Regions from separate parts of the Paraliobacillus sediminis genome, predicted to be linked through region 2. Evidence: riboswitches for the same ligand, from Rfam matches in the RefSeq annotation. Region 2 holds a riboswitch; the other holds the start of a gene.
The links. A riboswitch is a leader RNA that binds a small molecule or an ion and turns the genes downstream of it on or off. The one in region 2 is predicted to bind thiamine pyrophosphate.
Positions count from the first base shown of each region.

Region 1: it holds a riboswitch for thiamine pyrophosphate, as region 2 does, so the genes downstream of both, tenA (thiaminase II) here and D2K60_RS03925 (ECF transporter S component) in region 2, are expected to answer to the same signal.

Region 1 is NZ_QJSI01000002.1:383,086-400,014, reverse strand. Features, by position in the region: gene D2K60_RS08125 (DEAD/DEAH box helicase) at 1-928, shown strand, start outside; gene D2K60_RS08115 (cytochrome ubiquinol oxidase subunit I) at 1,901-3,253, shown strand; gene D2K60_RS08110 (cytochrome d ubiquinol oxidase subunit II) at 3,250-4,263, shown strand; gene cydD (thiol reductant ABC exporter subunit CydD) at 4,303-6,036, shown strand; gene cydC (thiol reductant ABC exporter subunit CydC) at 6,033-7,751, shown strand; TPP riboswitch at 7,807-7,915, shown strand; gene tenA (thiaminase II) at 8,001-8,675, shown strand; gene D2K60_RS08090 (DUF3231 family protein) at 8,870-9,382, opposite strand; gene D2K60_RS08085 (spore coat protein) at 9,633-9,848, shown strand; gene D2K60_RS08080 (zinc-dependent alcohol dehydrogenase) at 9,927-11,060, opposite strand; gene D2K60_RS08075 (DUF2512 family protein) at 11,209-11,646, shown strand; gene D2K60_RS08070 (manganese catalase) at 11,711-12,544, opposite strand; gene D2K60_RS08065 (amino acid permease) at 12,704-14,029, shown strand; gene D2K60_RS08060 (LysE family transporter) at 14,015-14,644, opposite strand; gene D2K60_RS08055 (manganese catalase) at 14,754-15,575, shown strand; gene D2K60_RS08050 (four-helix bundle copper-binding protein) at 15,683-16,009, opposite strand; gene D2K60_RS08045 (UDP-N-acetylmuramoyl-L-alanyl-D-glutamate--2,6-diaminopimelate ligase) at 16,252-16,929, shown strand, end outside.
Region 2 is NZ_QJSI01000001.1:900,176-917,104, reverse strand. Features, by position in the region: gene D2K60_RS03935 (SET domain-containing protein) at 33-428, shown strand; gene D2K60_RS03930 (DUF3889 domain-containing protein) at 475-1,113, opposite strand; TPP riboswitch at 1,382-1,491, shown strand; gene D2K60_RS03925 (ECF transporter S component) at 1,605-2,183, shown strand; gene D2K60_RS03920 (ABC transporter ATP-binding protein) at 2,202-3,662, shown strand; gene D2K60_RS03915 (energy-coupling factor transporter transmembrane component T family protein) at 3,685-4,482, shown strand; gene D2K60_RS03910 (flavin-containing monooxygenase) at 4,850-6,280, opposite strand; gene D2K60_RS03905 (bifunctional GNAT family N-acetyltransferase/carbon-nitrogen hydrolase family protein) at 6,552-8,120, opposite strand; gene D2K60_RS03900 (diguanylate cyclase) at 8,396-9,484, shown strand; gene D2K60_RS03895 (Na+/H+ antiporter NhaC family protein) at 9,788-11,188, opposite strand; gene D2K60_RS03890 (MotA/TolQ/ExbB proton channel family protein) at 11,356-13,164, shown strand; gene D2K60_RS03885 (OmpA family protein) at 13,157-13,852, shown strand; gene D2K60_RS03880 (rhamnogalacturonan acetylesterase) at 13,917-14,597, opposite strand; gene D2K60_RS03875 (beta-galactosidase) at 15,279-16,929, shown strand, end outside.

The DNA.
Region 1 (16,929 bases), on a different contig from region 2:
AATTCAAGCTAATCATAAGTTTGCTCTAACAGGAACTCCAGTTGAAAATACTATAGAAGAATTATGGGCAATTTTTCATGTAATCTTTCCAGACCTCTTTTTAGGACTAAAAGAATACAGTACACTGTCGAGAAAGACAATAGCAAGAAGAGCACGGCCTTTTTTACTTCGTAGGTTGAAGACTACTGTATTAAAAGAACTACCTAAAAAGACAGAAACACTTGAATCAACTGAATTATTATCTGAACAAAAGAAATTATATGCGGCGTATTTGGCTAAACTAAGGCATGATACATTAAAGCATTTGGATAAAGCAACATTTCGAAAAAATAAAATTCGCATCTTGGCAGGATTAACTAGGCTACGACAGATCTGCTGTCATCCAAGTCTTTTTATTGATGACTATACTGGAACATCAGCTAAATTCGAACAATTATTAACAATGATCGAAGAGATAAAACAGTCAGGCAGAAGGGTGTTAATCTTCTCACAATTTACTAAGATGCTCGATTTAATAGGAAGAGAATTAACAAAAAGGGAACACGCTTTCTTCTACCTTGATGGAAAAACACCTGCGGAAGAACGTTTGAATATCTGTAATCATTTTAATGATGGTGTACGCGATATTTTCCTTATTTCAATGAAAGCGGGTGGACAAGGCCTCAATTTAACAGGCGCTGATACAGTGATTTTTTATGATAGCTGGTGGAACCCTGCTGTTGAAGAACAGGCTGCAGACCGCGCTTATCGATTTGGTCAAACGCGTGATGTACAAGTGATAAAACTTGTCGCAAAAGGAACGATCGAAGAAAAGATGCATGCGCTACAGGATAAAAAAAGGGATCTAATTGGTGAAATAATTGATCCGGAAGAACAAGTAAGTTCGATAATTACAGAACAGGATATTCGTGATATCTTGAAGATTTAGAAGGTTTAATCAACTGATAAATTTTTTGTTAAAAAAGAGGTTTATTTAATGTGTTGGAAGGTAAATTAAGAAGAATGATCTTTTAATGATAACTCAACTTTCTCACTTAAAAAATAAGCGCTAAACGTTGGCTGTTATGAGTTTAGTTTGTGTTCATTATAAAAATTGACACTATTTAAAAATGTTTATTACTGCATACCCATAGACTTTGTCGTAACTGCCATGTTGATTTGCGCTTCAGTCAGTCGCTTTCCGCGGGCAAGTCTTCAGTTAACTTTGAAAAGCAAAACCACTTTCCAAAGTGGATCTTCAGATCTTGCTTTTCCCGCAGGAGTCGACTGCCCTACGCTACAATCAATCAGTATATTGTGAGAAGCTGTTTGTGAGAAGCACAATAAAACTTCTTGACCAGCAGCTAATATATTAATTTTAAACTCTATCCAGCGTATCAAATGAAATTGATGAGATCCTCGAAAATATAAAGCCATTTTCTCGTGCGATGTGTCGCTGTCGAAGCCTTCCTTGTCCAGTAGGAACAGCACGGGCTGAAGATCCATTCGGTAAAGCGGTTTTCTTTACCAAATTAGCTGAAGCCGTGCCTACGGAAAGCGAGTCAATTTCATTTGAGGAGCGGGTATGAACTTTATGCCTCTTACAACATAATTCCTATCATGTGCGTCAGGTCAAACGCACGGATGATTATCAAAGTAGCTTGAAATCAACTTCTATTTTGGATTGTTAGACTTTCTTGTTATACCATGACTTAAGTGCTTGTTTAACAGTGCGAAAGTTGAGTTAAAATAATTGACACGAATTCGTCACAGAATAGTCATTAGCTATTCACAACTTTTCAAACCATTAAGTTTATAATACAAAAGGATAACCATTATTATTTAATAAATGTTAAAATAGTAAACAGAGTATGTGTATTACTTCACTTAAGTATTAATAATGTGCGAGGAGGAAAGATCAATGGAATTTGATACAGTCACCATTAGTAGATTAATCACAGCAATGACCCTGACATTTCATATCATCTTTGCAACATTAGGAGTTGGTGTGCCATTATTTATTTCATTAGCCGAGTTTATTGGAATTAAAAAGAAGGACAAGCATTATGAATTGTTAGCGAAGCGTTGGGCGCGTGGATTTATTATTACCGTTGCAATTGGTGTTGTCACTGGTACAGCTATTGGTTTACAACTATCATTAGTTTGGCCAAACTTCATGCAACTCGCAGGTAATGTAATTGCTTTACCCCTGTTCATGGAAGTTTTCGCATTTTTCTTTGAAGCAATTTTCTTAGGTATCTATTTATATACCTGGAATCGTTTTAAAGGAAAATATACACACTGGTTACTTTCAATACCAGTTGTAATTGGAGCTGGAATGTCTGCAGTTTTCATCACTACTGTAAATTCGTTTATGAATTCACCTGCTGGATTCACAATGGAGAATGGTGAGTTTGCTGCAGTCAATCCACTAGAAGCGATGTTAAACCCATCTTCACCTACTAGAATTGCACATGTTGTAGGAGGATCCTATCTTACTGTTGCTGCTATTTTAGCTACCATTGCGGCTATTGCGTTGTTACGAAATAAAGGTGCTTCTGCGTACCATAAAAAGGCATTAAAATTAACCGTCATATCAATGTTCGTTTTTTCTTTGATAACTGCAGTAGCAGGAGATGCTTCGGCTAAATATTTGGCAAATAATCAACCTGAAAAATTAGCTGCCGCAGAATGGCTTTTTGAAACGGAAGAGAACGCTGATCTGCTCTTATTTGGTTGGCTAAACGAAGATAATGAAATTGTTGGTGCTATTCGAATTCCAGGAGCTTTGAGCTTTTTAGCACATGGCAATTTCATGAGCGAAGTTACAGGATTAGAAGAAACACCAGAAGATGAACGACCACCATTATGGATTCATTATATGTTTGATTTAATGGTTTCGATTGGAATGTTCTTAATAGGGATTTCTTTCCTTTATCTCGTTCTAAGTCGACTTAAAAAATGGAATGCAAATAATAAATTCATGCTCTGGCTTATTGCATTAAGTGGACCATTAGCAATGTTAGCTGTAGAATTCGGTTGGATTTATGCAGAAGAAGGCAGGCAACCATGGATCTTGCGTGGTTATATGCGAGTAGAAGAAGCAGCGACATCGTCACCATATATTCTGCATATGTTCTTTTTGTTTTTAGGCCTATATATTGTTCTAGGAACACTATTTGTAATTACGATGAGAAAATTATTTAAAGACAATCCAGCAGAACTAGAATTAGAAAAACACTACCCTGAAACGGAAAAGGGGGCTGAAAAATGAGTTACGAAATAATTGGAATAACAGTTTTATGGTTATTTTTGTATGGTTACCTAATCATTGCTTCGATCGACTTTGGTGCAGGATTTTTCGCCTTTTATGCAAAAATGACGAAACGAGATCATATTATCAATCAGATAATTTCACGATATTTATCACCCGTTTGGGAAGTTACCAACGTGTTCCTTGTCTTCTTTTTTGTTGGAATAGTAGGGTTTTTCCCATCAACTGCTTATTATTATGGTTCTGCATTACTCGTACCTGCAAGTTTTGCGATCGTACTGTTAGCAATTCGAGGGTCATTTTATGCTTTTGAAAACTATGGATCAAAACAGAGTAACGTATACATGTTTCTTTATGGAGCTACTGGTTTGTTAATTCCAGCATCCTTATCTGTTGCATTAACTATCTCAGAAGGTGGATTCATTACCGAAGAAAATGGTGTAGTTTCACTTAAATATTTGGAGTTGTTCACAAGTCCTTTAGCATGGAGTATTGTTGCATTAGCGATAACAGCACTATTATTTATTAGTGCAAGCTTTTTAACGTATTATGCTTCACGTGCTGATGACCAATCAGCTCTTAAATTGGTACGAAGATGGGCACTATTTTGGGCAACACCTACTATTATAATGGCTTTAACAACAATGATTGCTTTAAGTCAACGTAACGAACGTCATTTTAATAATATGTTAGACCTGTGGTGGATTTTCGGTTTATCGATGGGATTTTTCTTAATAGCAATGGGTCTTTTATATATGGGTAGAAATTATGGATCCGCTTTTATCACGATTATGTTACAATTTTTCTTTGCATTTTTCGGTTATGGTATTGCGCAGTATCCTTATTTACTTGATCCGTTCATTCACATTGAGGATAGCGTGACAAATGAAGCGATGGGTATTGCTTTAATTGTCGCCTTTATTGGCGGATTACTCTTATTAGTACCATCTCTTTTCTTACTCATGCGTTTATTTCTATTTAATGCAGATTATGCGAAAGGGAAAAAATAATCGTGTACGCAAAATTTGTGTTAGGGGACTGAATCGTTCATGCAAAATTTAAAGCAAACCGTATGGATGCATAAAACAAGGATCTTCTTTTTAATTGTGTTAACCATAGCACTTGGACTATCAATAATCATGCAGGCTTTTGCTATGACTACTGTTGTTGATGGGGTCTTTCTTAAGAACCAAACGTTTCATGCAATGATACCATGGTTAATGGTATTGTTACTTGTTCTCTTCACGCGAGCATTAACGGATTATATAAGCAAGCGAATTGGTGTTTCACTAGCAAGTGATGTAAAAGGGACTGTACGGAGAAATTTATTAGAAAAGTATGCAGCCCGTCCAGTCCAACTGGCTGAAAAGGGACAAACAGGTAAAAAGGTTAGTATGTTGTTAGACGGTGTCGATGAAATGGATAGTTTCTACAGTCAGTTTATTCCACAAGTAATGCAAAGTACATTTGTACCATTACTAGTCATGATCGTTATTTTTACACAACATATTAATTCAGGAATCATATTACTTGTGACAGCACCATTTATTCCAATCTTCATGATTGTAATTGGCTTACAAACGCAAAAAAAGTCAGAAGAAAAGCTAGATAAATTAGCTTCTTTTTCTGGCACCTTTTTAGATACGTTACAAGGACTTGTTACATTAAAACTGTTTGGCCAAACAAAACAACAGAAAGATAAAATAGAGAAAAGTAGTCTTGGTTTTCGAGATACCACAATGGATATTTTAAAGGTTGCCTTTACGCAATCGTTTATGCTTGAAGTTATTTCAATGCTGAGTATCGGTATTATTGCTTTAGAACTGGCAATACAGTTAATCATTTATGAAAGTCTTTCGTTTTTCACTGCATTTGTTATCCTAGTTCTCGTACCTGAATTCTTTTCTTCGTTAAAAGAACTCGGCACGACTTTTCATAATGGAAGAAGCAGTATGGGTGCCGCTAAAAAAGTATTAGAAGCGTTCGATGAAGAGGATTATACGATTAAATGGGGAGAAAAGGATATAAGCAAGAAGGACGAACCACCAACGATTCACTTAGATCAGCTTGGGTTTAGTTATCCGGATAGTAAGTTTAATTTGCAGGCTATTGAAGCCACTTTCTTACCAAAGCAAAAGATAGCAATTGTTGGGGCAAGTGGGGCAGGTAAATCCACGCTACTACATTTATTAGCTGGTATGATCACTCCTGAACATGGCGCGATCAAACTTGATCAACAACCGCTTATTGACTTCACTGAGTCTTCATGGCTTGGACAACTTTCTTATATATCACAACAACCGTATATCTTCTCAGGAACAATTGGGGAGAATATCGAAATGGGAACGAATATGGCAGTAACAGAAAAGGATGTTCAACAAGCTGCCCAATTAGCCGGAATTGCGCCGTTAATTGAATCATTAGAAAAACAATATAATACTCCAATTGGAGAAGCTGGTCGAGGGTTATCTAGTGGGGAGAAACAACGCGTGTCTATCGCACGGGCATTTTTGAAAAAGCCTAAAGTTGTTTTACTTGATGAACCTACACGCGGACTTGATTTAACTACTGAAAAAATATTACAGGAATCGATTGAACAGTTGTCAAAAACTGCGACAGTTATAACAGTAGCACATCGATTGCACACGATTAAAACCGCAGATCAAATTCTTTTCTTGGATAAGGGTCAATTACTAGCTGTCGGAACACATGAAACATTATTAGCTACTTTACCTGCTTATAAAGATATGGTGACGATTCAACAAGGGGGAGAAGAAGCATGAGCGCTCTTTTAAAAGTCATTAAACTGATGCTGATTGAGAAAAAAGATATTCTGTTTGCAATTTTATTTGGCTTCATAGCAGGCATTAGTAGCGTCGGACTATTTGCTGCTAGTGGCTATCTTATTTCTAAAGCAGCTTTAATGCCTCCATTTTATGCATTAATTATGCTTACTTCTACCGTTAAATTACTAGGTTTTATTAAAGCTAGTTCTAAATATGGCGAACGTATTTATTCTCACCGGGCTACGTTTACTATCTTAAGCAATTTACGTGTTACTTTCTTTGAAAAGTTAGAACCTCTTGTTCCGCAAATTTTTCATAAGTATAGAAGCGGAGATATACTTGGCCGTGTAGTAGGTGATGTGGAAAGTCTTCAGAACTTCTTTCTACGTGTTTTTTATCCACCGATAGTTTTATTGCTTGTTTTTGTCACAACGATTTTATTTAGCAGCTTTTATTCCATTGAAATTGCGTTAATTTTATTATTGGGTCTTTTGTTAACCGTATTTGTTATTCCTGCAATTTTTTCATTCAGACAATTGAAAATTAAGGATAGCGTTAGACAAGAGCGTGGAGATCTTTCTACGGAAGTTACTGAATTGATGTATGGCTTTCGAGATTTAAAGATATTTCAACAATTGCAAAAGAAACAAGACCAGTTAATAACACAATCAGATAAGTATATTGAAAAGCAAAAACGCGAGAATATTAATAAAGTCTATAGTCAATCATTCAATGGTTTTATAACCTTTATCGTAAGTTGGTTAGTTCTAGCTGTTGGCGCTTATTTAGTTGTAGATGGTACGTTAGAAGGACTTTTTTTAGCGATGCTTGTGATGATCTCTCTAACCGTTTTTGAACCTGCAGCTCCTATGGCTGTTTTCCCGATTTATATGCAAGAAAGCCGGGACGCATCAAGTCGTTTATATAATGTGGTGGAGGATCCGGATATTCAAGTGAACGCAGTAGAGATTATCAGTCATCAGGTTGAAAGCAGGGCACCAGCAATTAAATTTCAAAATATCACCTTCACGTATATGGGAGATTGGCGTACAACCATTCCTTCTCTTAGTTTAGAAATTCCAGCAGGTTCGAAAACAGCAATTGTTGGAGCTAGTGGATCAGGAAAATCAACTTTACTGCAATTGGTTTTAAAGCTACAACAAATTCAGACGGGCACTATTTATTGGAATGATCATGATATTTCAACTGTTTCAGGAAGTGCATTATGGGAAAAAGCAATAGTTGTTTTACAAGAAAATCATTTCTTTTATGGAACAATTCGTGAAAACTTATTGCTTGCTGATGCTGCATTAGATGATTTTATATTAAATGATGCATTAGTAAAGGTGCAACTTGAAGACTTTTCGCTTGATGATCATGTATCAGAAAACGGTGAAAATCTTTCTGGTGGCGAAAAACAACGTCTGGCAATTGCTAGAGCAATCTTAAAACAGGGTCATTTGTGGATTTTAGATGAACCAACGTCATCTCTTGATGCGCAAACAGAACGAATGATTCACAAACAGCTTTTTGAACAAGCGCAAACAGATACGTTACTGTTAGTTAGTCACCGTTTAAATGGTTTAGAAAAAATGGACCAAATTATTGTCATGGATCATGGTGAGATTATTGAATCTGGATCTTATACAGTATTAATGCAAAAGCAAGGTTACTTTTATCAAATGAAAACACTCGAAGAAAGTTTACTTTAATAGCATTGACATTATCTCCCTAGATGTTATTCTATAAACAGAACCAAATAGCACGAAAAACCACTAGAGGAGTCTTTTATAAAGACTGAGATTGAAGTGATACTTCAAGACTCTTAGAACCTGATCTAGTTCAAACTAGCGGAGGGAAGTGGATGGAAATAAAGTCTTTCTTTCGATTACTTTATCATGCCACCACTTTCTTTTAATCAGAGAAGGTGGTTTTTTATGCAGATAAAGGAGGAAGTAACGATGAAATTTTCAGAACGTATTCGAAAGGAAGCAGATCCAGTTTGGCAGGCTAGTTTTAATCACCCTTTTGTTAAGGGGATTGGTGATGGCACATTACCTATAGAGAACTTTCGTTATTATGTCATGCAGGACTCTTATTATTTAGCACAATTCGCCCGTGTTCAGGCACTTGGTGCTGCAAAGGCGGAGGGTTTAGAGACAACAAATAGTATGGCGTCACATGCGCAAGGAACCTATCAAGCAGAATTAGATTTGCATCGTACTTTTTCTAAATTATTAGATATTACGGATGCAGAACAAAAAGCATTTAAACCTGCTCCAACCGCTTACGCTTATAGTTCTCATATGTATCGTGCTGCTTACCAAGGTCATCTCGGTGATGTGATTGCAGCAATATTACCTTGCTACTGGGTTTATTATGAAGTTGGAGAACAGTTAAAGAACAAAACACCAGACGAGCCCATTTATCAAGAATGGATTAAAGCATACGGATCTGATTGGTTCCGCACGTTAGTAGAGGAACAAATTGATAGGTTAGATCAATTAGCTGAAACTGTAACCTCATCTGATCGAGAACGAATGAAAGAACACTTCTTAATTAGCAGTCAATACGAATATTTATTTTGGAACATGGCTTATAAATTAGAAAAATGGCCACTAGAAGAGATGAAATAAGCTGGTATTAAGGCTAAAAGTACTTTACGCAGACAGTAATTGCTTTTTAATATATGGACTTAAGTTATAATTCGGCGGAAGTGATAGAATTGAGACGTAAGGTGAGTTGCTAATCCGCATTTTTTGTATTAAACACCATTCGAATTACAAAGTAGCTAAAATAAAAAAGCACTAGAATTCTAGTGCTTTTTTTGCTATTCTTTATTTGGAATTTTCGCTTGCATTGGAGGGAGTATGATCCATCCTTTGTCTTTATTCAGTCGGAGCGCCTTTGCTCCAGCTTGTGCTTTATTCATATGGAACTGTCCAAATAGCATTGCAATATCTTCGCGTAGAGACTGTCCAATGATTGTACTGCAAGCAATTAATCCTGCTGAAATATTTGCAGAAACAACTGCACTAATCTCTTGATCACTGAACTTCGCACCTGAAGGAATATCTTCAATGTCAGCCAGTGACCGTTCAGGAGGTGAAGGAGGTAAAGCAATCCCATTTATTTTAAGTATCTCTTCAACACTTTCCATTTCTTGCTTCATACCTCGATTTAAATCTTCAAGCAAATTTTTCAGTTCTTTGTCACCAGTATGGTTAATAAATGTTTGATACGCCGCATAGTTACCTTTAGCAGCTGCTAGAAATGACCACAGACTGAAAACTTCACCATAATGAAGTGGTTGTTTCTTTGGATTACCTGATAATACACCCATTTTTAAACACTCCTTTGTTTGTTCTTACACAGATAGTCTTTTCATCAACGTAAAACTTATTCCAAAAACGTCGTAATTTGATGAATTTAATTTGGTATATGAAAGAATATTAGAGTAAAACTATATTCAAAAAGGAAGAGAAAAAATGAAATTAGCTGCACACGAATTACAGAATTAAAGGTGAGAAAGCCCATTCCTTTAGGTGTGGGATGAATCGCTTTTAAATTTGTAAATAAATAAAGTTTGAAAAATACGTTCTTTCCTACAAACAGCCTTTATGATGAGCTGTTCTCATGCATATGAAGCATGGCAATACATGGTTAGCAAAGGTTATTATCCATTAGAACCAGCTGATCTAGCTATCACTACAAAAATCGGTACTATGCATCAGGTAGTACCTGAAGACCAAGAAAAAATTCAAGCAATGATGATGAAATACGAGGGGCAAAACCCGATTGCAGGTTAAAGTGATGGAATGTATCAATAAATAGAACAAAAAAGAACTCTAGTGGGTGCTGTACCCCCTAGAGTTCTTTCTTGTATATTATGGTTTGAGTATAACTTTAATACAATTGTCTTCCTTTTTATTAAATATGTTATAACCATGTGATGCCTCATCTAGAGGTAGACTGTGTGTAATGATCTTTGACGGGTCAATCTCCCCATTTACAATTTGCTTATAAATTGGTTCCATGAAGGACCTTGCATGTGCTTGTCCAGTCTTAATAGTTATATTTCTAGAAAAGAAGGCACCTAAAGGGAATAAATTATAATTACCTCCATACACACCAGTAATTTGATACGTTCCACATTTTTTAACAGCCTTTGTTGCAATCTGGATTGGTCCCATTGTTCCACCTTGCAATTTAAGTTTTTGTTCTACAAATTCTAAAGGTGACTTTTTACCATCCATACCGACACAATCAATCACAACATCAGCACCACCATTTGTTACGTCTTTTAAAACTTCTCCCATATCATCATGTTTCGTAAAGTCAAATATCTCCGTCTTATTTATATTTTTAGAAAACTGCAAGCGGTTGTCAATATAATCTACAGCAATTACCCGTTCCGCACCTTTTTGCCACGCAAATTGCTGTGTCATTAAACCGATAGGACCTGATCCTAAAACAATCACGGTATCACCAGCTTTTACACCTGCATTTTCTACACTCCAGTAAGCTGTAGGTAGCACATCAGAAAGAAACAGTAGTGACTCATCTTCAAGTTCGCAATCATCTGGAATTCGAAAAGGAGTGTAGTTACCAAAAGGTACGCGTAAATATTCAGCTTGTCCTCCTGGATGATTCCCGAATTTTTCCGAATATCCAAAATAGCCACCTGAATCATAGTGTGGATTCGCATTATCACATTGGCTTTCTTGATGTGCATGACAATATTGACACGTTCCACAAGCTACAGTAAAAGGAATAACAACACGGTCACCTTTTTTTAATTTAGTTACTTCAGAACCGACTTCTTCAACAATTCCCATTGGTTCATGTCCGATCACGTAGCCAATGGGTAATGGAAAGTTTCCTTGATACAAGTGCAGATCAGAACCGCAAATTGCCGTAGAAGTAATCCGAACGATAATGTCTTGCTTATCTTGTATTTTTGGATAATCTACCTTTTTAACTGCAATTTGATGTTTTCCTTGATACGTAACAGCTTTCATGAATGTTCACCTCAATGATCAATTTATATCCTTAAGTATGTGTTTTATTATCTAAATCATACGGTTAAAAGAAGGAAGGAAAACAATCAATTTCTAAAATTATACAAGTATATTATTGCGTTAGATACAAAAAATAGATAGAGGAGGTGTGACTATCAAACATTTTAGTTTAATTGGGTTGAAAATATTACTATTATTAGTAGTTCTTTATACAATATTAGGAATCGGGTACGACGTTTCGTTTGGCAATGTACTATTTATAAGCATTGTTTTAGGGTTTTCTGCTTATTTATTTGGTGATTTGCTTATACTATCTCGAACAAATAACACAATTGCAACAGCTGCGGATTTCGGCATGGCGTTTGTCATTATTTATCTAATGACTGATGGATTAACAGTGGGTGGAAATCCATTCGCAGCAGCATTAGTTTCAGCTGTTGTTGTGGCGATAGCTGAAGTGATTTTTCATAAATATGTTGCGAAAAAATTAGAGATGAACAGTGATACGTTTATACCAATAAATCGAACAAATTACATTACCGAATCTTCTGACGAATTAACACCTTATAAGGACGAAGAAGACTAAATAAAAAATAAAATGAAGCATTTTATCAATGCTTCATTTTTTACATATATGATCAATAGGATTTTTATTTTGATGGTAGTGGAGGTGTATTAAATAGGTTTGCTGGTGCGGGTTGTAGCTTGGGTATTCCTGCATATGGTACAGGTTGCGCGATGTATCTAAATTGTCCTCTGCCATCAGGTGCCACACCTTGTGCCCATGGTCCATTCGCATCTGCTTGACCTTGTGATGTGTTGTATAGATCATAAGCAACTTCTTGTTTTTCACATTCACGGGGGAAATTAGTTGGAACGACAACATCTTGCGCCTGTGCTTCAAGCTCACGAATTGCTTCAATCCATTGATTTTGGTGAGCGGTATCACGTGCTAACAAAAAGCTTAATGAATCTTTGACTAAAGGATCGTCTGTCATCTGGTATAGACGCGCAACTTGTAATCTTCCTTGTGACTCTGCTGTTACATTGGCACGGAAATCAGCAAGTAGGTTCCCGCTTGATATTATATAATCAGCTGACCATCTATTACCAACACTATCTGTTGGCATAGCACCTAACCCAGAAACAATTGCATGTTGCGGATTCATGCCACCCATAATCGCAGCAAGTGCTGGATCAGATTGATATGCTTGTTCTTGCACGTCAATTGGTGTGTTATCCAATAACCTAGCGATAAGTGTTGCTAAAAGTTCAACGTGCGCAATTTCTTCTGTGCCAATATCCATGAGTAAATCACGATATTTCTTATTCCCTCTACAATTAAAACCTTGAAACATATATTGCATCATTACTGATATTTCACCCCATTGACCGCCTAATACTTCTTGTAACTTTTTTGCATAGACAGGATCCGGTCTTGAAACTTTTGCTTCATATTGTAGTTCTTTTACATGAAAAAACAATAAAATCCCTCCTATTTAATCAGACTATTCAATGATATGTTGTCCTTCATTCAGATATACCAATAAATACAATAGGGGATTTAACTTTTAGGTAGTAGGAAAAAAACTGCTGGCTATACTAAGACAATATGTTTAAAAAATATCACGGGGGGATATAAAATGGGGTCTAATAAAAAAGGAAAACAAAAGAAAATAAAATGGTGGCAATTGGCTTTAATCGGAATTGGTTGTACAATTGGAACTGGATTTTTTCTAGGTTCAGCGATTGCAATTAAAAGAGCAGGACCTACTGTACTCATATTATTTATACTTGCTGCAATCGCTACCTATATTGTCTATGATGCATTATCCAGTATGACTGTATCTGACCCTCAGAAAGGTTCCTTTCGAACATATGCTAAAAAAGCATATGGACGATGGGCTGGATTTAGTAATGGCTGGGTTTATTGGTCATCAGAATTACTAATAATGGGAAGTCAATTAACAGCACTAGCAATCTTTTCCCAATACTGGTTTCCAAATATCCCACTATGGATCTTGTCTAGTATTTTTGCGATTTTAGGAATTGGTGTCATTATTACTGGTGTATCAGGTTTTGAACGAATTGAAAATATATTTGGTGCAATGAAAATTGCTGCAATTCTGATGTTCATTATTATTGGGATTTTAGCAATTAGCGGTTTATTAAATGGTGGAGCACCAGATAGAGCTTTCCCATTCACAAATGATGGATTATTCCCAGAAGGTTTCACAGGAGTTTGGACTGCTTTTATCTATGTGTTATATGCTTTCGGAGGTATCGAGGTCATGGGGATCATGTCCAATGAACTTAAAGACCCGAAAGAGGCCCCGAAAGCTGGAAGAGTGATGCTCTCTGTTTTAACGATTATTTATGTGATTTCTATTGGTTTAGCGGTTTGGATAGCACCAAATAAGAAATTCACCACTGACGAGAGCCCTTTTATTATGGTTATTAATCAATTTGATTTAACTGTCATTGCGCACATATTCAATGGTGTACTAATAATAGGTGGATTCTCTACCATGGTTGCGTCACTGTATGGTATTACAACAATCTTAACTTCATTATCTGAAGATAAAGATGCACCAGCACTGTTTTCTAAGACTGGACCACGAAATGTGCCTTATTATTCAGTTATTCTTACAGCTATTGGACTAATTGCCTCAATTGTGGTGGCTATACTCTTACCAGGGAAAATTTATGAGTATTTAACAACTGCTGCAAGTCTCATGTTGTTGTATATATGGGTTTTTATTTTGTTTTCCTACCATAAACTGATCGATATAAGTGTTTGGAAAAAAGTCAAACGATGGATAGGTATATGCTTATTATTCATTGGTATTATTGGAACATTATTTGATAAAGTAGCTCGAATTGGTTTTTTTATTAGTTTTGCCTTTATACTAATCATATCAATTGTCACTTTGATTATGAGGAAAAAGTGGCGGTTAGAACCGAAATAACAACTGAAGTGCTTGAAAACCAAAATAACCAGCAAATCCGAATAACGATAAGGCTGATACAAACGATATTGTTTTAAGCAAAGTTGGTGTTAAAATCTTTCTAAAACTACTAGAGAGAACTGCCATCGTAACATCCCACATCATTAATCCTAACAAAACAGCACTACCATACATGATAACATGTGGCATATCATAGCGATGAATTGTATTCGCCAATATAGACCCATAAATCCCAAGCCAAAATAAAATTGATAATGGATTCGTTATAGTTAAGAAAAAACCGCTCCAAAAGGTTTTTTTTAGTGAATCCGTTTGTCTATTAGTTGAATTGTCTATTTCAGGTACACTAACCATGTTCTCAATTGCTGTGTAGAGAAGTACAAACGTACCGAATGACCATAGAAATGTTTTCATGATTGGCATTTCTAAAAAATGAACAAGCCCAAAAAATATTGCAATGATGAATAGAAATTCACCAACAATCGAACCTAATCCGATCAACCATGAATGAAAAAAACCATTTTTAATACCTTGATTAATTTGTGCTGCATTAATCGGACCTATTGGAGCAGCTAAAGATAAACCCAATACGAGATAACTTAAAAATACACCCACCAAAATCACTCCTTTTACTGGCTTGTACTATTTTTATTCGAGTTACTGAAAGGCTATGCGAATAAATAGTTATTTTTTAGCCATGATAAGGAAAAAAGGAGTGACTAAAATGTTTTCACATATTAAGAAACTTCAGTACACGGCGAAACCAACTAGACCTGATCCTGTTTACGCTAAAAAACTTCAAGAAATTTTAGGTGGCCAATATGGCGAAATATCGGTAATGATGCAATATTTATTTCAAGGTTGGAACTGCAGAGCAAACGGGAAATACAAAGATATGCTTTTAGATATTGGAACAGAAGAAATAGCACATGTGGAAATGTTAGCTACTATGATCGCACAACTTTTGGACAATGCACCAGTGCAAGATCAAGAGGCAGGAGCAAAAGATCCTGTAATTGAAGCAGTTTTAGGTGGGATGAATCCACAGCACGCTATCGTTAACGGTCTAGGAGCACAACCAAATGATAGTGCTGGTTATCCTTGGAACGCACGATATACCATTTCTAGTGGAAATTTACTTGCTGATTTTAGAGCGAATTTAAACGCCGAATCTCAAGGAAGACTACAAGCCGTACGATTATATGAAATCACAACTGATCCTGGTGTGAAGGATATGCTTTCCTTCCTTATTGCGAGAGATACGATGCATCAAAATCAATGGATGGCTGCAATTGAAGAATTAGAACAAAAGCACGGTGCTGTTGTACCATCAACATTTAATGCTGAAAAACAGAAGCAGGATGTAGCATATGCATTTATGAACTTTTCTGAAGGCGAAGAGAGTAAAGCAGGGCGCTGGGCAAGCGGTAAATCAATGGACGGAAACGGAAACTTCCAGTATATTCAAAACCCACAGGCGAATGGTCAAAATCCTAGTTTAATGCCAGCACCTATCTATATTCATGGAACACCACCACTCCAGTAAGTTAATAGGTTTATAATAAACGTATTTTCCTAATGAAAACGTCTGTATGACAGTAAATAAAGAGAGCCTCCAGCTTGAAATGCAGGTAAACTGGAGGTTCTTTTATATTATGTTATTAATTTTTTACAAGCATCTTCACATACATAACACGCGTCAGCACATTTTTTACAGTGGTCAGGCTCATGTTTAGCGCATTCATCACCACAGACTTTACATGCTGTTGCGCACAGCTGTGCGTATTCTTGTACAAAAGCTGTATCATATGAAAGAGCTTGTTCAAAAGAAGCACAAATTGTTGCGCATTCTCGATCTAAACGAATGCATGCTTCCATTTTGTTTGCATCCTCTTCAAAACAAGAGGTGTAACAATGATTACAAGCCTCCATACATTCGTGCAACGTTTTAATTATGTCAGCATCTTTCTGATGACTCATCGTCGAATCTCCTCCTTTAATTCTTATATCCAATTATCATACCCAGTGTGTATCAAGCTGTACATAACAAGTAAAGGATTATTAATGTATTCAGATTAAGTAAAAATTTTACTTGAGTATTATAAGAAGTCTTAGGTAATAATAATGTAAATAAATCTCAGTTTTAAAACGTTAATTAACGGGTATTATTTTGTGTATTAGACAATTTTAAAAGAGTACGTATGAATAAGGAGTTATACATCATGAAGCTATTAAATTTGCTGGGGAATATAGAATACAAACTGATTAAAGAAAACAATTTAAATAAGATAGAAATTCACGGTATTGCTGAATCCTCTTCTGAAGTAAAACCAGGTTTTATTTTTGTGGCCATTGAAGGGTATACAGCAGACGGACACGATTATATTGAAGATGCAATTAAAAATGGGGCTTCTGTCATCGTCGGAGAACAAAAGCTTACTGATTTATCTGTACCATATATTTGTGTCGATAACAGTCGCAAAGCGTTAGCGATCATAGCGGGGAACTTTTATGGAAATCCATCTCAAAATAAAATAATGATTGCTATAACAGGAACTAATGGGAAAACAACTACAAGTTATCTCGTTAAGCATATCTTAGAAAGCAATGCCATGTCATGCGGATTAGTAGGCACAATTGAAACGATAATAAATGGAGAAAGTAATCCATCCATTAACACAACTCCTGGGTCACTCTCACTTAATAAATTATTGGATATAAGTGAAGATCAAGTCATTGTTTTGGAAGCCTCTTCTCACGGATTATTACAAAATCGACTTGAAGGGATGCATTTTGATATTTGTCTTTTTCTTAATTTAAGTCACGAACACTTAGATTACCATGATTCTATTGAAGAATATTTCGAGACAAAAGCAACTCTTTTTCAAATGTTAAAAGAT
Region 2 (16,929 bases):
ATTAAAATAAGAAGAAATCGCAGGTGACCTACATGATTGAGATAAAGACATCTACATTAAGCGACGGGGAATTTAATCGAGGCGTATTCGCTACACGCGACATAAAAAAAGGAGAAACAGTCCATATTGCACCTGTTATTCCTTATCCAAACAAGGAGCACGAACACATGGAACAAACAGTGCTTGATGATTACGTATTTGAATATGGTAAAAATCATACTGCGGTCGTTTTAGGATACGGTATGTTGTTCAACCATTCTTATACACCAAATACCGATTACGATATTAACTTTCCAAACCATACTTTTGTGTTTTTTGCTCACACAGATATAAAGGCTGGAGAGGAATTGTTAATAAACTATAATGGTGATGTGAATAACAATGATCCTCTGTGGTTCAACATGAATTTTGATGAATTGAATAAATGATTGAAAGCCCAATCCGATTAAAACATAGATTGGGCTTTTTTGCACTTTACGTTTCTTTTATATCAAAAGATATAACACGATTCGTATTTGGATTATAAATTACAGTGCCTTGGATTTTAATCCTTTCTTGAGGGGATTGTAACGTATAGTGATAAACTTCCCTTGTTTGATTTGGAGCTGGGTTTGTTCGTTCAACAAAATTATAATCTGATACATTATAATTCGGATAAGCTACTTGCGTAACTTCTAACAAATATTTTCCCCATTCTATTTCCGCTAATTCTGGTGAAGCTTCAAACTCAATATTTATCACACCAACAGCTGGATCTGCACCTAACGCTTCAAATGCCTTTCGATGTAAGTTAATTTTATCCGCTGGGTACCCTGGAACTTTATCGACAATCGTCACAATCATTTCCCTTTGATTTTGGGTAGAAAGCTCGCGTACCTTTAAAGATTGACCACACTGATAAGGTGAATTCACTCCAACAGCGGCTGTCATATATTCATTATGTGACCAAGGAATACCACATTGTGTAACACGTCCCCCCTCGGTCCATGTCGCTTGGCCTCTTGTAAATGGTTGGCGGTCCCAGTAACTGAATTGTTGCGGATACGGGTGTGAATAAGGAACTTCCCTATAAAACTGATTAACCGGTTGATACTGATTATAATATGGATACATCATTTACCCCCTAATTTCAGACTAGGATAGTTTATGTTTGACCTAGTCGGATTTGTGACAGTATCTTATTTAATATTTATTTACTTGTGATCAAATCAGTCCAGTTTGTGATCATTTCACTGAAGATCTGATCAAGTCTATTGCTATATGATCAATCTACTCTCTATGTGATCAATTCACTCGGTTTTGTGATCAAACACAACATTTACTCAAAAATTTACCGTTGACTTATAGTTAAATTATGGTATGCTAACTACAAAATTAAATATCTACCCACTAGGGGTGTCTTTTTAAAGACTGAGATTAAAGTAACCAACTTTAAGACCCTTAGAACCTGATCTAGTTTGCACTAGCGTAGGGAAGTGGCGTGACGGAATGCTTAAATCTGTACATTTATTTTAAATTTTCCGATACAACCACTTTCTTTATGCGTAAAGAAAGTGGTTTTTTGTGTTCACAATTTTAAAAATTCGAAAAGGGAGTTGTATGTAATGAGAAAGAGTTTGAATCTATCCGATATTCTTGTAACAGTGATTATTGCTTTAATTTTCGGTTTAATTTATAAGCTTTGGGGACCACTTTATGGGATTGTTTCCACATTTGGTTTACATATCGAACAACTGATTTATGGGATGTGGTTTATCGCTGCAACCGTTGCTTATTTAATTATTCGCAAACCAGGTGTAGCACTACTGGCAGAGGTAGCCGCGGCTCACGGGGAATTTATTTTTGGAGGCGAATGGGGTGTAGCTACACTTCTGTTTGGTATAGGACAAGGATTAGCAGCGGAGCTCATATTTGCCGCATTTCGTTATAAAAAGTTCAACATGTTTGTTGTAAGTCTTGCCGGTATCGGTTCAGCGATCGCATCTATCGTTATTGACTATTATTATGGCTATATCGGGGACTTAGCTTTATGGAACTTAATTTTAATGTTTAGCGCGCGAATTATTGGAGCGATTCTTATTGCTGGTGTCTTTGCCCGCTTAATTGTAACTGCTTTAGAAAAAACAGGAGTTACCAACCTCGTACGTCCTGTTTCGAGCGATGATTATAAATCATTAGACTAGATTAGGAGGCTTTTATTTATGCCACATATAACAGAAGTAGAAAATTTAAGATTGAAGTTTCCAGGAGGTTCCTCCTTATTGTTTAAAGATTTATCCCTTTCTTTTAAAAAGGGGGAAAAGGTTTTATTGCTAGGCCCATCTGGTTCTGGAAAGTCAACACTTTTACAAGTATTAACTGGCCTAATTCCAAACTCAATAGAGATAGCGATGAAAGCAGATAAGATTGATACGCCAAACTCCTGGGGGTATTTATTTCAAGATCCGGACACACAATTTTGCATGCCTTATGTGGATGAGGAGCTTGCCTTTGTTTTAGAAAACTTACAAATACCAAGGGCAGAGATGAAGACACTGATGCGCAACTATTTATCACAAGTAGGGTTATCATTTGACGATTTGCACACCAACATCAAAACGTTATCTGGTGGCATGAAACAACGCTTGGCGCTCGCTTGTGTATTAGCACTTGAACCAGAGGTGTTATTTTTAGATGAGCCAACAGCGATGCTAGATCCAGAAGGAACAAAAGCTGTTTGGGATACGATTAAAAAAACCGAAAAAGATAGAACGTTCATTATTGTGGAACATAAAATCGATCATATTATTGATATCGTTGATCGCGTCGTGATTCTAAATGAAACTGGAAAAATTATCGCTGATGGATCGAGTCACGATATTTTCAAAGCATACAAACATCTTTTAATCGAACAAGGAATTTGGTATCCAGAAGTGTGGCAAGATTATCTAAGAAAAACAAAGAAGGTAAATCCGACGATTGATGAAAATTCTAATCAAGCGCCTGCTCTTTCTCTTCAAAATTTTACTGGTTATCGCGGAAAAACAAAGAAAATAGAAGTCGACAATCTAGCAGTCTATCCAGGTGAATGGATAGCAGTAGTTGGTGAAAATGGTGCAGGTAAAAGTACACTCTTACATGGGCTGATTCAGCTAATCAAGACAAAAGGCGTCTATGAGATTTTTGACATAGATAACAGAAAAGTAGAGCGTATGACAGATTATATTAGCTTTGTTTTTCAAAACCCTGAGTTACAGTTTATTACGAACGCAACCTATGACGAAATTGCTTATACATTGAAGCTTGAAAAGTGGAGTGAAGATAAAATAAAAGAACGTGTTACCACGTTACTAAACATATTTCACTTGCATCACGTGCAGCAGAATCACCCATATCAACTTTCAATGGGGCAAAAACGTAGGCTTAGTGTTGCAGCTTCTATTGTTAACAATCAGCCCATTCTATTACTTGACGAACCGACTTTCGGACAAGACGCAAAAAATACTTTTAGCATCCTTGAACAGTTAGAAGATTTAAGAAAGACCGGATCAACAATTATTATGGTAACGCACGATCAACAGATTGTGGATCACTTTGCAAGTAGAGTTTGGACAGTTAAGGATGGGAAATTAGTAGAAGATCGTAAAGTTAGAACGTCTATCAAGCAAAGTAGAGCATTATAAACAAGGAGGCGAAAGCGTACAAATGGACTTTTCCTTTGAAGAAACGTGGCTACACAAAATAAATCCCAGTTTAAAGTTTATCGTCATTGTTTTCTTATTTACTGGGGTTTTATTTATCCATAATATAAACTTACTTCTCAACTTTTTAGGTGGTACGCTTTTACTTTATTTATTTTTTACTGGACATCCAAAGAAGAGGCTTCTTTTAATAACTATTCCTTTTCTACTTATCTTTTTAACATCTTCTACATCGATGATCTTTTTTGGAAAGGGAGATAGCACATGGTTCAAATGGGGACTTATCCACATAACGGAAGAAAGCTTTGTTAGAGGTATGCATTTAGGTTTTCGTGGCATACTGTTTGCGCTATTAGGTGTTATTTTTGCACTAACAACTAGACCGGTATATTTGTTCTATTCATTGATGCAACAAGTAAAGTTAAAACCTAAATATGCTTATAGCTTTATGGCGGCGATACGTTTAATACCTATTATGATTGAGGAATTTCAAACATTACGGTATGCGTTAAAGGTTAGAGGTGTTGTGCACCAAAAGGGTATCGTCGGCTTTTATAAAAAACTAAAAGCATATTCTATTCCAATGCTTGCACAAAGCATTCGCAAAGCCCATCGCATTGCGATTGCCATGGAAGCTAAACGGTTCTCTGTTGCAAAAAACCGAACCTACTATTACCAATTTGGCTTTTCTAAATATGATCTAGGCTTTATTGTTTATTTTATTATTACAATTGGATTGTCCTTTTTACTAGTAGACAACTTCACCTTTTGGGATATTCAAGATGTGCGTTATCAAGAGTAAACAAAGCGTCCTATTCAGCATTATGCCGGATAGGACGCTTCTTTGGTAAATCATCTGTACATTTGATCTGACGCAATTGAGAAAAACTTTGTGGTAAGTATCTTACAAGTTTAGACACGCTGCGGGAAAAGCAAGATCTGAAGATCCACTTTGGAAAGTGGTTTTTGCTTTTCAAAGTTAGCTGAAGACTTGCCCGCGGAAAGCGACTGCCTGAAGCGGAAATCAACATGACAGTTAAGACAGAGTCTATGTTTATTCAGTAATTAACAATTTTTAAATCGTGTCAAGGTTTATAATGAACACACGCCAAACTCATAACAGCCACCGTTCAGCGCTCATTTTTTATGTCAGAGAGTTGAGTAATATATTAAACAGATTGGTTACTTGTTTTCGACCATTCGCCTACAAATTCTTCTTCATCATAGTCAAAAAAGTTCTTTAGAATGTCTTCGCGATCATCAAGAAAAAGTTGATTAGAGATTTCTTCTACTAAATTCGGTACGCCAAACCGCATTCCTGAAAGTGCAGAAGCTGAGATACCACAACTGATTAAAGCAGAATAATTAAAAGCAAATAATCCATGTAAACGTTTCTTTCCTTTTTCATCTCGACTTATAAAAGAAAAGCCTTGGCTAAGGTATGGATGCGCATCTAAGACAGGATTTGCGACTTCATCTGGCGCATCATAAAGATCTCCCCAGCGTGCAATATGCGTTTCAACACGTTTCAACTCTGGTCGTAAAGCTGGATCGGTTAAAAGACCAGTACTGATAATAAGAAAATCGAAGTAGAATGCACCTTGTGGTGTGGTAACTTGTGCGCCATCACCTTTAGTCTCTACACTTAACCATGGTGCACCTAAGTGTAGGTTAAAACCTGGCCATGATGTTGCACGACTAAATGTGTCATTTGTTGGTGGTTGATTATGCTTAAAGAAATGAGCGATAGCAGCATATTTATCTGCATCAGACAAGGCAGGGAATCGTTCAATTAATCCAGAAGCCTCCATTTGTCGAATTGGATTTATACGTGGCATCTTTTTTCGACGGACAAATACGTGCGCTTCATCCACACCTTCCTCTAATGCAAAGTTAGCATTATCAAAAGCAGATGCTCCACCACCTAAGACAGCAACTTTCTTTCCTTTTAGTTTTTCAAAATCTATCGGTTTCGATGTGTGTGCATAAAGATGTTTTGGTAGATTATCTGAAATCATTGGTGGCACATACCATTGGCCTCCTCCTTGAATCCCAGTAGCTAAAACTACTTTACGGGCCAATAATGTCTCTGATGGCGCGCCCTTTCCTTCAATATGTAGACGGTGTATGCCTTCTTCTGTCGGTTCTATGAGATTTAACTTTACTTTATTTATAACAGGTAAATTTAAAACTGCTCGATACCAACGGAGATAATTCATCCAATCTCCACGTGGAATTTTATCAATTGCTTCCCATTCTTCAGGTCCAAATTGAGCTTCCCACCAAGAACGGAATGTTAAAGAAGGAATGCCCAAATCAATGGAGGTCAACTGTTTAGGTGTCCGTAACGTAACCATACGAGCATAAGTTTCCCATGGCCCTTCCAACCCATCAGGGTTTTCATCAATGACTAAGATATTAGATACTCTCTCTCGGAGAAGTCCAAAAGCTGCTGCTAAACCACTTTGGCCGCCTCCAACAATTATCGCATCATAGACATGACCTTCTGAATGGTCATGTGGGCGTACCCAGTCTGAACCACCAAACGCAAGATAGGAAAGGTCGGTTTTCACTCGTTTGTTTAATTCTTCTAAACTCATGCCTTTCATCCCTCTCTTCATTAACTATATCTGAAAATCCATTTTAAACAGGACGTTCATTAAAATTTATTGTGCTTATATAATTATTTTAACATTTCTGATAACTTTATCGTATGTATACTATGTCTAAATTTTCTTTTGTAATTGTTTAAAGTTACTATTAAATGAAGCGTTAGGAAAAATCAAAGGTGCACGACATTTTCATGCATGTTATTCACTTAAAGAAAACCCTCCAATAGTTTTCACTAATGGAGGGCTTTCTCATAAACGCTTATTTTAAATGTTTCACTTCTGTTTGAATATTTTTGTAATTAATTTCGAATAAATCTTTTCTACGATCTCGTAATTGACGTACTGTTCCTGATTTTCGTTGCCTACGTAGGATTTCTAAATCAACATCACCTACTACAACTGTTTCGATATTAGGGTGACATTCGCCAATAATTCCATCACGTGCAAATTCAAAATCTGATGGCGTAAAGATTCCGGATTGCGCATACTGTATATCCATATTTTCCACCTGTGTTAAGTTCCCAACTGTTCCTGCGATAACGGTATAGACTTGATTTTCCACAGCACGGGCTTGTGCACAATAGCGAACACGTAAATATCCTTGACGATCATCCGTACAAAACGGAACAAAAATAATATTAGCACCTTGATCTACCGCATAACGGGAAAGCTCTGGAAATTGAATATCATAACAGATTTGAATGGCAATTTTACCACAGTCTGTATCAAATACTTTCACAACATCACCAGGTTTAATTCCCCACCATTTTTTCTCATTTGGTGTTACGTGAATCTTATACTGTTTCTCAATCGTACCATCGCGACGGAACAAGTAGGCAATATTATAAATATGATCATCTTCTTCAACAAAATGTGACCCACCGATGATATTCACGTTATATTTAACAGCTAGTTTTGTAAAAAGTTCAATATAATCTTCTGTATATTCGGCCAGTTTTCTAACTGATTTAGAAGGAACCTTCTCTTCTAAAAATGACATCAGCTGCGTCGTAAAGATTTCTGGGAATACAGCGAAATCTGAACCGAAATCATAAGCCACATCTACATAATATTCTACTTGTGTAGCAAACTCTTCAAATGATTCAATGTTCTTCATCATATATTGAATTACGGTAATCCGAACAGGGAAAGCTGTTTTGAAATGACGTTTTGTTTTTGCATGATAATCAACGTTATTCCATTCCATCAATGTAGCATATTTTGCTGATTGTTTATCGTCTGGCATGTATCCAGGATTTATCCGCATAACAGTAAAACCATTCATACTCTGAAAAGTCAGCACAGGATCGTGGATATTTTTGCTCATTACTTCTTCTACGTATTCCCTTGGTGTTAGTTCATGTTCATATTTATGATAATTCGGTATTCTTCCACCGATAATAATACTTTTCAAATTTAGTTCACGCGCTAATTCTTTTCGCGCTTCATACATTCTCTTTCCAATTTTCATACCTCTAAATGCAGGATCAACCATAACTTCAATACCATATAGGTTATAACCCTCTGGATCATGATTTGTAATATACCCTTCATCTGTAATGTCATCCCATGTGTGTTTATCATCGTACTCATCAAAGTTAATAATAAGACTAGAACTACTTCCAATTAACTTCCCATCATACTCTACGCATATCTGTCCTTCTGGAAAAATAGCGTGATGACTTTCTAAATGCTCTATTTCCCAAGGATCCATATTAGGAAAACATACTGCTTGCATCTGAATAATCTGTTTAAAATCATTTTTTCTAATATTTCTTACTACCATTTTTTTTTCGAAGCTAGATAAATCCAATTTGTCTGTGGACATGATACACCAACCCTTTCATAATCTTATACTGCTTCTATCTATATATTAAGGATGTGGCAAACCACCCACCATGCTCTAACGTTATCTCTTTATTATATCATTTATAATCCAACTTACAAAAGGAATACTCGTTCCTAATTTGTTCAATAAATTAGAATAATTATACGCTGCGATTAATAATTCTATAGCAAAAATGTTGGGGATATATTAGAATATACTTCTTATGTTCTTTAAAATAGCCGTGCGCTACTGAGAGGGTCGTTTCCAACGTGATAATGTTTATTGAAGCATTCTTTTTAAATCTTACAGTATTAATTTCTTTTATATTTTTATATCACCAAATCTATCGATCGAAATTCATTACCTTATATAATCACAAGACCATTCTCCTTGGCATTGCAGGTGGGATATTAGGTATTGTGTTAATGTACTTTAGTATCCAAGTGGATGGAAATACGATAATCGATCTAAGAATAATCCCATTAATGCTTGTTGCGATTTATGGCGGTTGGATTGCGACAACTTTTACAGGAGTAAGCATTATCGTTTACCGATTTCTTATAGGATTTAATCTATCCTCCTTATCAAATGTACTCTTAGTAGTCTTTTCAGCACTAATCTTTTTATTTTTTGCTAGCAGAATCAAAAACAGATGGTTATCTGTAATCACTATGCTCATTCTTAGTAACATCGTATTTTCAATCATAACCTATGGTCTATTTACTGAGCTCAAGACTTATCTTACGATTAATGTTGCATATTGGCTCATCATAATTGTAGCTGGCATACTTGCTGTCTCCATGAATAATCACTTACTCCAATCGAATAAGTTATTTAAAGAATACGAAATCAACGCATTCCTCGATCCATTAACTGGACTAAATAATGTAAGAAGTTTTGATCGTGCATTTAATAGAATGAAAAAACAGGAGAAGTTATCTATTTTAGTTATTGATATTGACCACTTTAAGCAAGTAAATGACACATACGGGCATCCACAAGGTGATTTAATACTGAAAAGTGTTGCCACAATTATAAAAGATAGCTGTCGTCCACTTGATACCGTATCAAGAAATGGTGGAGAAGAATTCACCGTTTTATTACTGGATTATCCATATGTAGACGTGTTACAAATAGCCGAAAAAATTAGGGGAAACGTTGCAGATTACGTATTCTTAATAAATAATGACACCCTACCTATTAACATCACAGTATCTATTGGCGTCGCAACATACCCTGACACCTCAATCTATATGGATAACTTGTATAGAAACGCAGATGCTGCATTATACAAATCAAAAAATAGCGGTAGAAATAAGGTCTACTCATACTCAGTCCTAGAGAAAGAAGATAGCCACCTATAAACAGGTGACTATCTTCTTTTTTTAAAACTCTTTAAAAATCACCATAGAAAGTAACTTATCCTCTTCTGCTTAAAGTGTTATGACAACAAAAGAGTTCAAAGCACACATGGATACGCCAATTAGTTAAAATCGACGCAAGAGCTACTCTCAGTGGCTCTTGCGTTTTTTGGTTTGTGATCAACTTGATAGGTTTTGTGATCAATCGGTGGCATTTGCGATCATTTACCACTGTTTGTGATCAACCGGTCGGATTTGTGATCAATTACCAACCGTTTGTGATCAAACTAGACTTTCTCACCTTTTTTAAAGAATAAAAGTTACACCAGTATATAAAATAGTAGTTATTGCTGCCGCGATCAATGCAGGTTTCAGTTTAAAGCGGGCATAGTCCATAGTAGATAAATCTAAAATATTTGCTAATGTATTCGTGTCGTCACTAAGTGGCGACGCAAATGCGCCAAACGAACCACTCGCGAAAACCGCTCCAATCATTAATGGCAAGGATACATCCGCAGATATAGCAAGCGATACACCTAAAGGCATTAAAATTCCCCATGTTCCCCATGCAGAACCAATAAAGTAAGAAATAGTAGCGCCAAAGACAAACATAAGTGGTGTGACAAACATCTGAGGAATCCAGTCTGTATGTGCTGTAACGAATTCAGAAAACCCTAAATCACTCGTCACAGATGATAGTCCCCAGACAATCGACAATAAGACAATCACAGACATGAGATCATTTCCACCGACAATAAAGCTGTTAACTAAGTCACTTAATTTAAACCGTTGAACCCTATATAGAATAATCGAGACAAACACCGTAATTAATAAAGCAACCACCATTGCCTCTAATACATCAGCTCGAATAAAAGCCTCAAATAGTGACTGACCGGCAGCACGTCCATCCCACCATGTTAAAAATAGCGTAAGTACGATCACCAATAAAATAGGAATGAGTAAATTCCAAGCTTTACTAGGTAGATCCTTATGAACTGCTGGATGACAGTCATGCCAATCATCGTCTTTTTCGTCATCCACTTCCATCGGTGCATCCGTATGAGAATGATGAAAAAAACTCAAATAGATACCAAGTAAAATAATAACAATAGCAAAAAAGTTAAATGGAATACTCTGAATAAAAAGTGTATAAGGATCAATAGTCATTCCCATTGTTTCTGTAGAGATTTGAATAACAGATATCATATAGCCTACAAATGCAGTTGCGAATGGGATCAACACGATAACAGGTGTAGCCGTCGTTTCAATTACAAATCCTAGTTCTTTTGTCGACATTTTCACTTTTTTTAGTATGGCTTTCATAATTGGCGCAATCGTTACAAAACGAAAGGTCGGTGCGCTAAATGTTCCAATTGTAGAGATATAAGTAAGAAATAGCGCTTGCTTTTTGGAGGTAATCCTTTCTGCCGATTTCTCAACAAACCCCTTTATTCCACCCGTCATTTTGATCATCCCAATTAGTCCAGAAAATATATATAGAAAGACAATAATTTTAATATTATTTTCATCTATAAGTGCTTGTATTACATAGATCAGCATCTCTTGTACGCCACCAATAATAGATGGTGAAATGATGTAGGATCCAACAAGTAGTCCCAATACTAAACCTGGGAGTACTTGTCGGGTAAACATGGCAACAGGAATAACAATCAAAAATGGGATAATGGACATCCAGCTCGTATCGATATGCTTTACACACCTTTCCAAAAATAGAATCTTTTTAGAATGTGGAAAATCAACGAAATTATGTATTTTCATATTAATTAATTAATTAAGAAAAGTTCATGATTTGGACATGCTTCGAATACTAATAAATTAGAGCCATTAAAGTCGTCCATCAAGGAGGAACTGGAATGATAGAAGCAATTCTACAACTTTTTACGAGTGAACAAAAAGCACAAGCTATCCTGGCCAATCAGATGATTGAGCTAATCTTCATCATTTTATTTGTCACGTTTATTGTTACCTTCTTTGTTCATCTTTCCTTGTTCAGTAAACTGAAGAAAATACGTTCTTACTTACAAGAAACAAATAGGATGGACATTGAACCTTTACGTTTTTTCAAGGAACAGTTTGACCTAAAACAACAAACCGAACCTGTCAAAATAGAAACATTCGTTCAAGAGAAGTTTTCCAGTTGGCGTGTCTATGGTATACCTATTGTTAGTCTCATTAAAATGATTCAAATGACCGTATCTATTTTTATTTTAATCGGGATATTAGGAACGTTTATCGGCTTGACCATGTCATTAGGAAATATCAATTCAGGCGGAAACCAACTTGTTGAGGATGTTGCGAGTGTTTTATCAGGAATTGATGTCGCATTTTATACGAGTATTGCTGGAATGGGATTTTCCTTAATCATGACGGTGATGATTAAAGCACTAAATACAGAATTTCTACTAACTGATATCATGTTAAAAGTTGAAACAAATTTAACTGAAAATGGACAGAACGGAATAAGTAAACTAATTGAAGTTTCGGAAACTATTAATAGCTCCATTCTCATGCTTCAAGAAACAAACCAAAAATCCTTACAAAGTATTGAAAGTTCTTTTGATGGTTTTAAAGACTATACTTCTGGTTTGCAACAAGCCGCAGAAGATTTGGCTACATTTAATGAGGGGCTATCTACTAATCTACATGACTTTCAACTTCTATTTACTAGTATGCATAAGGTGACAAACGGCTTTGATGATGCATCGAAAAAGCTAAATAAAAACTTTGATCAACTCTTCTCCTACTTTAAGAAAATTGATCAAAGAAATGAGCAAATGGCAAGTACATTTGAACAGACGTATAAAAAAATTGAAGCAGTCTCGACAACACAAATAGATACCTTAACCCATTTTGAAGAAACAGTGGTTGACTTAAAAACATTCACCGCCTCTATCTTAGATGGTCAACAAACAATAAGTAAAGAAAGTCAGCGTTTAGTGCGTCATATGGAAGAACAAAATAAAGAATTCAAACAAATATTCGGTAAAGACCTTGGTACTAAACTGGCCGGAATAACAACATACTTAAGCGAACTCTCGAATGGTTTTGATAGATTAGGCGGATCGATTGTTCAATTACCGGATGCACTAGAAACAATTAACCAATCACAAACAGAATATAAGCATCTTTTATCGGATCGCTTTGATGAATTAAAGCAGTTTAATCAAGATTTTAATAATCATCTTAAAGTACACACTGCAGATTCTCTTTCGTTTGAAAAGCATGTACGTGAAGCAACCAACACATATGAACAAATTGGAATGAAGAATAAGCAGCTTATTTCAGATATAAATACAACTATTTCACAAATGAATAACACATTTAACCATAGAGAAAATCAACTCGAAGCAAATGTTGGCGTTTTAAAAGATACCCTTGCTAACTATGTTACTAACTTAGAAGGAACACTTGGCGAAAAGTTAGACAAGGTTGCTCGAAATATTAGTGAATATGTGCAGGGAACGAATCAAGATCTTAAAAAAGAATTCAAGGAAATTCGAATGATCAGCGAAGACATTCAGCAAAGTAATAATCGTTATACACAGCAAACTTTTAATGAATTCCTCCAACAAATTGATAAACTGAATCAGTACATGCAGACTTTCAGCCAGGAAGTAGCACGATCAAATACGAGGCGTTCGGGTTTAAATCAAAATGATTAATAAATATCAACGGCTGTTTAAGGATGAACAGGAAGAGAATCATTTTTGGCCCTCTTTTACCGATTTATTAACATCTATCCTGTTGTGTTTTGCATTAATATTCATTTCGATGATGGTTATTAAATCTATTCAAATTGAAGAAATGAAAGAAACAATCGATCAAATTATGGGTGTCCGTTCTAATCTTGTAAAGGACTTAAATGCAGAATTCCAAGACTCTGCTTTAGGCATTGAGGTGGACGAGAAAACAGGTGCGATTATCTTTAACACAGAAATCTTATTTGAGTATGATGGAGCAGAGTTAAAAGATGACTCCTTTCAATTTTTGGATGAGTTTGTTCCAAAATATTTAGATGTTTTATTAGCAAGTGGCTATGAAGAATACATTTCGGAAATTATTATTGAAGGGCATGCTGATCGTACCGATGGCTATTTATATAATCTACAACTATCACAAGAAAGAGCCTATAGTGTTGCAGAATATATCCTCGGGGATGAATTTCCTTATAAAAATATTCAAGCTCACTTGCAGGAAAAACTAACGGTAAATGGCAAGTCCTTTACAGACGGTCGTACAGATGAAAATGGTGACTATAGCCCAGAAGCTTCACGTAGAGTAGAATTTAAATTCCGTTTAAAAGATGAAGAAATATTGGATAAAACAAGGCAAATATTAGAAGGAAATTAGAATCTAAACCATTTATAACCCAGCCCCTCTTCATAAATGAAGAGGGGTATTGTTTTTTGAATATTTAATAACTTAATTTTGTGTCTACAGTTAGTCCAGTTTCTTCTATTCCTTCAATGATTAATTTTGCAATTTGATCTGCACCAAATTGATGAAAGTGTGTGTTGTCCTCTGCCCCCTCAGGATAATTCTTATATTCAGATGGTTTGCACCACAAAAATAGTTTTTTGCTCTTTTCATCCCCAAGACTTTCAAATAATTTTTTACTTTTTAATGTTAAATCAATCAATGGTACATTAAGCTCTACAGCAAGTTGTTTCATAGCAGTAGAATATTCACCATGTGTATTTTCTATTTCTCCACTAGCTGAAAATTTCCTTCGCTGGACTGGGGTAATCAAAACTGGAATCGCTTTATTATTCCTTGCCACTTCAATATATTCTCTTAAGTAATTCTTGTAGGTGGTGAAAGGATCTGTGTGTCTTTCTATATCTGGTTTTTGATCATTGTGACCAAATTGGATAAATAAATAATCGTTAGGCTTAATCTTCGTTCTGATAGCTTCTAATTTACCATCATCAATAAAACTCTTTGAACTATAACCAGGAATTGCTGCATTGCAAATAGTTATCCCCTCATTGAAATAGTTGGACAACATCTGTCCCCATCCAGTCATTGGAAACTCATCTGTATCATAAGATGAGACAGTCGAATCTCCCACTAAATAAATTGTTATTTGTTCCATCTTCTCACACTCCTTATCTTATATTTTGCGTTAAAGTAATCCTTACATTCACTAGTCTAATAATTTGGCCCTTTTCGCTTACATTGTTACTTTTCAATATTCGGACTTGATGGAAATGCGATGTAGTTAGACTTTATTACCCGCTCCTCAAATAAAATTAGCTCCCTTTCCGCAGGCACGGCTTCAGCTAACTCGGAAGCAAAGAACGCTTCCAAGTGGATCTTCAGCCCGCGCTGTTCCTGTAGGAGTGTCGCCAATTTCATTTGATACGCTAAATTGAGTCAAAAGAATGCATTATTATTTAGTATGGAAGTTAATTTCACATTAGCAATAGACATGCTTATCAATTTTCTATCGTAGATTACAATTTGATCCTCAAACTAGCGGAGGAACCCATTTGCTTCTATAGCGGATGGGTTATGTCGTAGTCTAAAGAAATTTAATCATAAACAACAATCTTTTAGAATACAGTCTTTAATTTTATCAATTAAAAAGGAGACTTTATTTTAATTATACTTAATAAATTGATACAAAAACAGAATTATATCTTCATTTATCTTTTTTTATGTTTACTTAATTTGTTTTATGTTTTAAACTTAACTGTAAGCGATACCAAAAAAATATATTGTCCCATTACATTAACTTTTCTAACTGACTTACCAAATAAAGGAGGAAATAATTTTGCCTAAAAACTATTATGGTGCTGCACTATATCCTGAATTATGGGATTCCAAAACGGTTGAGACTGATATCAAACATATGAAGAAATTAGGAATAAACCTAGTAAGGATCGGTGAATTTATTTGGTCTACACTAGAACCTGAGCTTGATGCTTTTGATATGTCCATATTAACGAATACAATCGAACTTTTACAAAGATATGATATCGACGTAATTGTTTGTACGCCAACTCCGACTCCACCAATCTGGATGACACATAAGCACACAGAACGCTTACATCACACCGCTGATCAAACACCACAATCCCATGGATCACGTCAACATATTTGTACAAACAATCTTTTTTTCCGTGAGCGAGCTGCAATAATTACAGAAAAAATCGCATTAGCTGTTAATTCATTCTCAAATGTAATTGCAATACAATTAGATAATGAATTCAAATGTCACGTTGGACCCTGTTACTGTAGTAGCTGTAAAGAAATGTGGCATGAATGGTTAGAAAAAGAGTATCAAACGATTGAAAATTTAAATCAAGCATGGGGGACTACAATTTGGAGTCAAGCTTATTTAGGTTTTGATCAAGTTGTCCGACCGACACCAACACCTTTTTTGCATAACAGTTCACTGCTGCGTGCGTACAACCAATTTTCCATGGAGAAAATTTCTGAATTTGCTGGTGAACAAGCAGATAAAATCCGTGCAATTACTACAATACCGATTACACATAATACAGGATTTCTGTTTGATTTAGACAATGAAGCGTTGGCGGAACACTTAGATTTTATTAGTTTTGATACCTATACGCCAGCAAGTAATTTTGCGGGATTCATGATGAATAATGATCGTTGGGCTTATATCAAGAATAATACGCGAAAATATATGTTACTCGAAACAAGTACTTCCTATGTTGGTCATCTGAACGCATACGGTAAAATGCATCAAAAAGGATATGTTCCCGCAGAAGCATTTGCTACTTATGCCTCTGGAGCTGAAGCATTTTGCTATTGGCTTTTCAGAGGACAACGTACAGGTTGTGAACAACCACATGGCTCTGTGGTAAGTTCGTGGGGAGAACCGACAATTGGATACCCAAGTGTTGTAGAGACAGCGAATTTGTTAGATAAGATTGATCCTTTATTACAAACATCGGAACCGATTGAACCTAAAATAGCAATTGTATATTCGGATCGTGCGCGCTCTTTCTATATGAGTGAACCAGGTGAAGACTATAACTATAAGCAATTGGTAAATGAATTCTATCAACATTTCATTGACATCGGAATTGAACGCAAGCTAGTTCCTGAGGGCCATCAACTTGAGCGATGTGAGGTATTATTTTCACCATTCGTCCGCTATCTCTCCGATGATTTACTAACTAGAGTAACGTCATTTGTTGAAAACGGTGGCGTTTGGGTAGTCGGACCAATGGCAGGCGATCGAACCAAAGAGCATACCTGGCACACTACTGGTGGACTAGGTAAGCTAGGTGACCTTGCAGGTGTTGAAAATATTATGCAATTTCCAGCAACAGACAGCGGACATATTGGTGAAGCCTATGGTCACGATGCCAAACTGAGCATGCTTAGCAATGTCTTTGTTCCAAAAGCCGGAACAACTGTTAAAGGTATCATTAGCGAAGGACAGGCAAAAG